DNA from 3 places in the Pseudoalteromonas sp. OF5H-5 genome. Region 3 is predicted to be linked to each of the others. Evidence: predicted binding sites of a transcription regulator. Region 3 holds the regulator's gene; each other region holds the start of a gene.
The links. Region 3 encodes sigma-54, which starts transcription at its own class of promoters, with help from an activator protein. Its sites were predicted from a motif close to GTTGGCACGNNNNTNGNNT; they were not measured.
Positions count from the first base shown of each region.

Region 1: L1271_RS16125 (DUF2726 domain-containing protein) is a predicted target of sigma-54. The motif match lies at 1,285-1,303, and genes of this name have one in related genera.
Region 2: L1271_RS13890 (flagellar assembly protein T N-terminal domain-containing protein) is a predicted target of sigma-54. The motif match lies at 1,461-1,479, and genes of this name have one in related genera.

Region 1 is NZ_JAKGBF010000011.1:61,505-64,652, forward strand. It holds gene L1271_RS16115 (hypothetical protein) at 1-652, shown strand, start outside; gene L1271_RS16120 (LabA-like NYN domain-containing protein) at 693-1,199, shown strand; gene L1271_RS16125 (DUF2726 domain-containing protein) at 1,344-1,934, shown strand; gene mtnN (5'-methylthioadenosine/S-adenosylhomocysteine nucleosidase) at 2,043-2,750, shown strand; gene L1271_RS16135 (cobalamin biosynthesis protein) at 2,750-3,148, shown strand, end outside.
Region 2 is NZ_JAKGBF010000008.1:224,445-227,592, forward strand. It holds gene flgM (flagellar biosynthesis anti-sigma factor FlgM) at 15-338, shown strand; gene flgN (flagellar protein FlgN) at 331-759, shown strand; gene L1271_RS13885 (LPP20 family lipoprotein) at 834-1,310, opposite strand; gene L1271_RS13890 (flagellar assembly protein T N-terminal domain-containing protein) at 1,515-2,711, shown strand; tRNA gene L1271_RS13895 (tRNA-Arg) at 2,819-2,893, opposite strand.
Region 3 is NZ_JAKGBF010000002.1:43,553-46,700, reverse strand. It holds gene lptB (LPS export ABC transporter ATP-binding protein) at 1-626, shown strand, start outside; gene L1271_RS03070 (RNA polymerase factor sigma-54) at 673-2,172, shown strand; gene hpf (ribosome hibernation promoting factor) at 2,202-2,489, shown strand; gene ptsN (PTS IIA-like nitrogen regulatory protein PtsN) at 2,491-2,949, shown strand; gene rapZ (RNase adapter RapZ) at 2,942-3,148, shown strand, end outside.

The DNA.
Region 1 (3,148 bases), on a different contig from region 3:
TATCGGCTCTATTGTGCTGCATCTACTGCTCGGCTGGTATTTGCAGCAAAGTATTTATATCCCCTCAAAGCCTTTAGAAATTAAGGCAATGAAAACCTATTTGGTTATTGAGCCTACTAAGCCCAAGGTGGAGCATATTGAGACACCAGCGATAACTGAAGATAAGCCAGTAAAGGAGTTAAAACCGACACTGAAGGACGATACGGTTGAAGTACTAAAAACTGCGCAAACGGAACCAAAAAAGCCTACGGTTGAAAGTACAACCAAGCACATAGCCAAAGCAGCAGTCGTCACGCAACCTAAAAAGTTAGACCATCGCAAAGCAATCTCTCAATTTCGTCAGCAACTTTTAGAGCGCACTCCCAGTGACGTTGTACTCAGCCAAAACCAAAAAAAGCCGCAGCAGATCACCGTGCCTAAAGCGCATCAAACCAGTGCTGCGAGCAAGCCAAGAGAGCTACTCGCGTCCACACCACATTATAACGTCTACCGTGAAAATGGCCTGTGCTATACTGAGGTTAGACTCGATCCGAGTATTCCTACACCAGAGGGATTAAGTAATAACTGGCGTACTCCGCCTCGCCCTTGCGATGGCGGTGCCATTAAAAAAGCCTATGATGCCGCGATGAGTAAATGGCTAAACAAACGCTAATCTTGCTATCATAAAGCAAATTTATTGCTAAGAGTCCATTATGGAAAAAGTCACCATTTTAGTTGACGCTCAAAATGTTTATTACACCACCAAACAAGCCTACCAAACAGGCTTTGACTATAACGCGTTTTGGCGTAAAGCAACGGCTAATCGCGAGGTATATCAAGCCATTGCCTATTCCAGCGAACGGGGTGACGACAAACAAAAGCAGTTCCAAAATATCCTGCGAGCGATTGGCTTTGAGGTGAAGTTAAAGCCTTATATTCAACGTGCCGATGGCTCCGCAAAATGTGATTGGGATGTTGGCATTACCATTGATGCCATGGAGTGCGCGTCAGAATCCGATGTAATTATTCTAGTAACTGGCGATGGTGATTTTGATTTACTCGCGAATAAACTCAGAGATAAATACCATACCCGAGTCGAAGTTTACGGCGTGCCGCAGCTTACCGCCGCCTCACTGATCCGTGCCGCTAGTGAGTTTATTCCTATTGATAGTAAACTATTAATTAGTCGACGCAGGTCTGAAATACATCACGGCGATTAACACTGTCAGATACGTTCCTATACGACAAATAGTCCACCTCCATAGCCAACCACACAAATTCTTATGACTTGCCGTAAAGTAGTTTTATGGCACAGCTATTGCTTATAAAACCACAGATGTCATTTTTTTGATTTGGAGTTTTGTATGGAATTTGCGTTACTTGCTATTTTGGCTCTAGTGGTCGTTGCTTCCATTGTCGCTTCTAAGTACACCGATGTGGGTGGCAATCCTTATCCATTTAATCGTAAAGAATCTGTTTTTACCACCGTTGAAGCATCGTTTCTACATTTATTAGAACGTGCCGTTGGCGATAGATATAAAATCGTTAGCCGCATTAAGCTCATTGATGTGATTGAGTGCAAGCCGGGTATCTCTCCAAAAGCACGTCGTGCTGCGGTAACTAAAGCTAAGAATAAGCAGTTGGATTATGTCTTGGTAGACAAAGAGACACTGAAAATTGTTGCCGCTGTTGACTTGGTCAATAACGCCAATAAAAACGGCCATAAAGCACAAAAAGATTGGTTTGTAAGTGGCGCTCTGGAATCTGCGGGTATTCCACACATTCGTATGAAAATCAAAAGTGGCTACCAAAGCGCTGAGGTCCGTGCGGCAATCCTATTCAAGCTTGGCCAAAAAGTGGAGATGCCAAAGAAAACCAGAAACCGCACCTACAAACCTGCGGTACTGTCTCCTTCACAGGCAAAAGCACAGTCAACTCAGTTGGCAGAAATCTAGCAAAACGGGCGTCAGCCCGTTTTTTGTTTTACCTATCAAAACCCCTTTCGTATAATAAAAGCAATTTTGACACTGGGGCTTTCCCCACCACAAATTAGGAATCTTTTGATGAAAGTAGGCATTATCGGCGCAATGGAGCAAGAAGTTACCATTTTGCGTAACACCATGGAAAACCCGCAAACATTGACCAAAGGTGGCTTTACTTTTTATACCGGCAAACTGGCTGGTCTTGACGTAACGCTTGTACAGTCTGGCATTGGTAAAGTGGCAGCAACAGTTGCGACAACTTTACTTATCGACAACTTTGCGCCAGATTGCGTGATCAACACGGGTTCTGCAGGTGGCTTTGAACCATCACTAAACGTCGGTGATGTGGTGATTTCAAATGAAGTACGTCATCACGACGTTGATGTTACTGCATTTGGCTATGAAATTGGTCAAGTTCCACAAATGCCGGCTGCGTTCACTTCGCACACAAAATTGGTTGAAGCTGCAGAGCAAAGCGTACATGCGCTTGAGGGCATTCAAACTATGATTGGTTTGATTTGTACGGGTGACTCGTTTATGTGTGACCCAGTGCGCATCGATAAGGCGCGCGCAGACTTCCCTACGATGTTAGCAGTAGAAATGGAAGGTGCGGCAATTGCGCAGGCTTGTCATTCTTTAAACACGCCATTTGTTGTGATCCGCTCGCTATCTGATATCGCCGGCAAAGAATCACCGCAATCATTCGAAGAGTATCTAGAAGTCGCTTCTGTTAACTCTTCTAAAATGGTGATGGCACTACTTAATAAGCTGGATAAGGTTACGCTTTAGTGCTCGACAGCTTGCTTCAGGCCCATGAGGGCCTGATCATTTTCTTACTGGCGATTTTTGCCAGCCTAGGGGTAAGGTTATCAACACTTTATCACCCTAATCTTATTCTTAGCCTTATATTTAAAGCGATTGCCGAAAAAGTTTATCGCCCCAAAGCGGCTTCTAGTTATCAACTGTTATCAGGCACACTGGGATTCCTCCTCCCTATATTAACCATCACCGTATTAACTTATGCGATTATTAGCTTTGCTTTTTATCCTAATTGGCTCGGTGGGCTGGTGTTGTTTTTATGCTTAGATATTAGCCATGAAAGCCGTGCTAAGCGTATTTCCGCGCTGATAAAGTCAAAGCAAAAAGTAACCGCAAGAGCCGTGTTGCAAGGAATGGTAGCAAGAGAT
Region 2 (3,148 bases), on a different contig from region 3:
TTGGGTCTACAATCATGGTTAATCAAGTTAACGGTCAGAATCAGTCTACATCCGTTGCTAATAATGTTAAGCAACAGAAGGCTGAATTGCAAAGAAATGATGCTAATAGTGCGTCAGTTAAATCACCGGCTACACCGAAAGCAGCTGCGGATTCAGTGAGCCTGACTCCACAAGCGCAACAGCTGAAAACGGTCAACGAAAAAGCGCAGCAGTCATCAGGCTTTGACGACAAGAAAGTCGAAGAACTGAAAAAAGCGATTGCAGAAGGCAAGTATCAAGTTGACGCGGAAAAACTAGCCAAAAACATAGCTGCATTTGAGTTCGAAATATATGGATGATTTGGTTCGGCTCTGCCACCACAAACTTTCAGAACAAATCTCGACGCTAGAAGCGATGACCCAGCTTCTGGCTCGTGAGCTTGACGAGCTCGCGTCTCGGCGTGGCGACAACTTAAAAGAAATCGCTCGTGAAAAGCTAACTCTCATTTCAAAACTGCAAAAGCTCGACAATGAATTGTCAAAAACTGAGTCTCACGTCTTTGAAAGCAGTGAAGTAGCCCCGCTCGTTGCTAAAGTGCGAGCACTACTCAGTGAGTGCCAAACCAAAAATGAAATCAATGCTAAAACGGCTCATCAGGCTAATGTAAGCACACGTGAACTAAAAGGGATCTTAATTGGAGCACCAACTTCAATTACATATGGTCAAGATGGCAGCGTGAAAAGTAGCGACAGTGAATTGGTACGTAACCTAAAGGCGTAGCCACGCCTGTCGTATTTTAGTATTGAAGAACAATCGAAGTGAAGCGCATTAAGTAAGCGATATATGATGAGTGCTTACTTAAAGCTATAAGATATCTTCTTAATTTTCTGCGGCTTGACTTGAGTAATATACAAATCATAAACGCGTTTCATATCAAGCTCTAACTCCGTCGCGTAAGTATCACCAACTGCGTAACTTTTCAGCACCTTAGCCCCACGAACAAGTCCATTTACTTGGCTCTTAAGACCGTCGTTTTGCGCAACCGCTCCTTTTACCGTAATAGTGGATGTCAAATTCTGGCCATACAGTTGCTCAGCCAATTCACGATACGCTTCTAATTTTGACACTTTAATTGCCATTAGCTGCTTCTCACCCGCAGTATTACCCGGCTGAGCACTCAAAGGAGCGTACCCCACAGCCCGTAAAACAGGAAAAGTTTCCGGTTGCACTGTTTCATATTCAATATGCTTATCAACGAGGCTTGAACAGCCGCTGAGCCCTGCTAGCGAACAAACCATAACAACTGAACTGATAGAATTAGTGATACGCATTTCACCCCACTCCGCTACAATATATACCAATCAAAATTAAGCACTTCCCCAACATCTTGGTCTCGCAAGGGTTGTTGTGGTTTCATTGAGTATTGGCAAGAAATAAAATTAACTTTCATAATGTATGATTATGCACGAACCTTGCCAAAATTTGGCACAGGTATTGCTGAGTTGAAGAGTAGTTTTTGATCTGGGCATTTAAACATGAAAAAGCAATTCGCGACCAGTCTATCACTGTTGTGTATCACCTTGGTTCATCCAGCTTATGCTGAATGGTTTGAAGTTACCGGCATAGCTGACGTTAAAAATGGCGACCATCAAAAAGCCAAAAGAAAGGCGGTAAATGACGCCATCACACAAGCTTTGCTGTTTTCTGGCGCTTCGGTGAGTAGTGTGCAAACCGTCACCGATGGTGTACTCACCCAAGATCAACTTAAGATCCGCTCAAATGCTGAAATCCAAAGTGCCAACGTAATTGCTGAAGCAAAAGTTGGTGACTCATGGCAGGTGACATTACATATCGATATTACCCCACAGAGTGCTCAGTGCCCTACTAGTGCTTACGACAAACAGGTTGCAGTCACACAAAGTCAGTTAAAAAATAAACACCAAGCAACACTAGGTCAAATTTTTGACATAAATAAAGCGGTGAGCGAGCGCCTATACCAGACAATGTCTGAACAAAAGTTGAGCTTAGAACCTGTTCCTTATTTCGCACAGACCATAGATGTTAACCGCTTTTTCAGCCAGCGGTTTGATTATAATGAACAGCTAATCGAGACCATTACGGCAAATACGAACAGCCAATTTGTATTACTGAGTCAAATTACTGATATTGCAGGTGTCGATAAACTTAATAGCGACTTCGCATTTTGGCAAAGTGATAAATATTTAAGAAGCTTCAAGGTAGACTTTGCGCTGTTTGATGCACTTTCTCATGAAAGGGTGTGGCAAAAGCAATATGCCACTCAAGGCGTGTGGCCGTTTAAGAAGACCAAATTAATTGATGTGTACAGTGAGCGCTTTTGGCAGACAGATTATGCTGATGAGATCCAAACCACGCTGATACAAATCGCAACTGATTTAAACGCAGCGGTGGCCTGCTTACCAACCAACGGCAAAATCCTACATATCGATGATGAACAAGTCGTTATTAATTTGGGCCGCATGCATGGCTTAGAGAATGGCCAGATCCTTAACGTAGCGCATAGTAATCCGCTGACTAATGTCGATGGTAAAATATTTATGCATCAAATTAAAACCATTAATAAACTGCAAGTGATCCAGGTGAATGCGCAAAACGCCATTGCGGTAAATATCAGTAATCGCCCACTTCACAATGTGCAAATTAATGATTTGGTTGAAATTCAAATAGAAAATGAAAATGAGTTTGAACTGTAAGGTTAAGACTACTATGACGCAGACAAGATTTTCGACGACTTTACACACTCTACATCATGCTTCCGCCGCCCATTTACTTTGGTAATTCCACGCAAAAGTGATACCAATGGCGTCCCCAGTAGGAATCGAACCTACATCTAAGCCTTAGGAGGGCCTTGTTTTATCCATTAAACTATGGGGACAATCTCTAAAGTCAGATAACAATCGCCTTTTTTGACCTTCACTAGCGGGATCTGCGGTACTTAATACCAATGAAAGTCGAGAATTGTTGATTCTCTGTTGTACTGCATCTCAGTGACTTCGCTTTAGTATACTGATCTTAATGAACTTTTAAAGGTTAATAGTCAATTTATTCGCGGTAATAAATGAGCTGGCTCAGTAGGTGAATACGCAGCAGTTAAGACCCACTACTGCGCTATCAGTTACTTCACTTGAGG
Region 3 (3,148 bases):
TATTAGGACCAAATGGTGCAGGTAAAACCACTACGTTCTACATGATTGTAGGGTTAGTACCAAGCGACAAAGGCTATATTCAGATTGATGACGAAGATATCACTTTGTTACCGATGCACAGCCGTGCACGACTTGGTATTGGCTATCTACCGCAAGAGTCTTCAATCTTTAGAAAACTCACGGTCTATCAAAATTTGATGGCGATTTTAGAAACTCGAAAAGACTTATCTAAAGTTGAAAGAGAAGCTGAACTAAACGAGTTACTGGATGAGTTTAATATTCAACACATTCGCGACTCACAGGGCATGGCATTGTCGGGAGGCGAAAGAAGACGAGTCGAAATTGCTCGTGCTTTAGCCGCAAACCCTAAGTTTATCCTGTTAGATGAACCTTTTGCTGGTGTTGATCCTATTTCGGTGTTAGATATAAAGACAATCATAGAGCACCTAAAAAACCGTGGTATCGGTGTGCTTATCACCGATCATAACGTTAGAGAAACACTGGACGTATGTGAAAAGGCCTACATCGTTTCACATGGTGAGTTAATCGCTGCAGGCACGCCAGAACATGTTTTGGCAGATCAAACCGTAAGAGATGTCTACCTAGGCGAACAATTCAAGCTATAGTTAAGACGTAGTATTAATAACTGTTAAAAAGGATTGTTAGAGATACATGAGGCAATCATTACAGCTGCGCATGGGGCAGCAACTTACAATGACTCCGCAACTGCAACAAGCCATTCGCTTGCTGCAGCTTAGTACATTGGATCTGCAACAAGAAATACAAGAAGCATTAGACAGCAATCCATTGTTGGAAGTGGAAGAAGGTGATAATACTGACGGCGAAAACGCTGACCAACACAGCCAAGAAAAGAGCCGTGCTGACGACAATCAAGATTCAGCCGATGAAACGCAGGTTAGTGACTATGAGATAGACTCAGATACCGCCATGAGCAAAGACACTGTGAGCGATGACCTTGCCATGGATGTCACTTGGGACGAGTATATGAGTGCAGCGCCTGCTGCAAGCTCAGGTCCACTTCCCGATGACGATAATGTTTATCAAGGGGAAACCTCTGAATCTCTCCACGATTATCTCATGTGGCAACTCGAACTGACACCATTTAGTCCAACAGATAGAGCTATTGCGATTGCGATTATTGAAGCGGTCGACCTGTCAGGCATTCTAACACTGTCTTGCGAAGACATTTTAGAAAGCATTAATGACGAGAATAGCGAAGAGCCTATTGAGCTAGATGAAGTCGAAGCCGTACTCAAACGCATTCAGCTTTTTGACCCTGTCGGTATCGCAGCGCGTAGTTTACAAGAATGCTTATGCATTCAGCTAAACCAATTCGCCCCAGATACCCCATGGATTGCCGAAACAAAAATGATCCTGACAGAGCATATCGACTTGCTTGCCAGCCGTGACTATCGAACTTTGGCTAAGAAAACGCGCCTTAAAGAAGCCGATCTCAAAGAGGTCATGACGTTAATACATAGCCTTAACCCAAAGCCTGCGGCAAGCATTATTCATGAAGAGCCTGAATATGTGATCCCTGACGTATCGGTGAAAAAAGTAAAAGGTCGTTGGGTCGTAGAGCTAAATCCTGATGCTATGCCTAAAATAAGAGTAAATGACCATTACGCTGCGATGTCTAGAACGGCGAAATCCAGTACGGATAGTCAGTTTATTCGCTCACATTTACAAGAAGCAAAGTGGTTTATTAAAAGCTTAGAAAGCCGAAATGATACTTTATTAAAAGTTACCAATTGCATTGTGCAACAACAACAGGCATTCTTTGAACATGGCCCCGAAGCAATGCGCCCTATGGTGCTAAATGATGTTGCTGAAATGGTTGAGATGCATGAGTCCACAATTTCCCGTGTGACAACACAAAAATACATGCATACACCTCGGGGAATATTTGAGCTGAAGTATTTCTTCTCTAGCCATGTAAGTACGGAAAATGGAGGTGAGTGCTCTTCTACAGCAATTAGAGCACTTATCAAAAAGCTGATAGCTGCAGAGAATACCGCGAAGCCATTGAGTGACAGCAAAATTGCAGATATCTTAGCTGAGCAAGGAATTAAGGTAGCGAGACGTACGATTGCAAAATATCGTGAATCCCTAGCCATTCCACCGTCAAATCAGCGTAAAAGCTTGATATAAGACGTAAAACCCAAGAAGGAAAAATGCTTATGCAACTAAATCTAACTGGTCGCCATGTAGAAATTACTGACTCATTAAGAGACTATGTCACCAACAAGTTTGCGAAGCTAGAAAGGCACTTTGATCATATCAATAATGTGCATGTGATCCTTGATGTCGAGAAACTAGTACAAAAAGCAGAAGCAACATTACACGTAAACGGCGGCGAGCTATTTGCATCAACAGAGCATCAAGATATGTATGCCGCAATTGATGGCCTTATCGACAAGCTAGATCGTCAAGTTATTAAACACAAAGAGAAGCTCACTCGACACTAAGATGAAATTAAGTGAATTAGTGAACAAGGACTGCAGTAAAGCTGCGGTCCTTTTTAATAGCAAAAAACGTATTTTAGAATACATCAGCGAACTGGCTCATAGCCAAATTCCAAATACCAGTCAGCATGCTATCTTGGACGCCTTAATGGCGCGAGAGAAATTAGGCAGCACAGGGATCGGTAAAGGCATTGCCATTCCCCATGGTCGACTTGAAGGTTTGGATAAAATCCTTGCTATGGTGCTTGTCAGCGAGCAAGGGATCCAGTTTGAAGCCATAGATAAGCAGCCTGTCGATATTTTTGTCGCGTTCATCGTACCTGAAGGTGATAATCAACAACACCTGAAGACCTTAGCGGCGATTGCTGATACACTCAAAGACAAGTCTTTTTGCAAAATGCTTAGGCAAGCAAAAAGTGATGATGAGTTATATGCAGTGATCCAAGGTGAACTTGATGAGTGATGAAGAAAAAGGACTCGAGCTTATCATTATCAGTGGCCGCTCAGGCTCTGGTAAATCTGTAGCGCTTCGAGTATTGGAAGACTTAGGCTACTATTGTGTGGATAACATTCCGGTCAATTTGCTGCCGTCTTTAGTCCGCAGTGTTTCGGACAATTATAATAAAATTGCAGTCAGTATTGATGTTAGAAACTTACCTAAA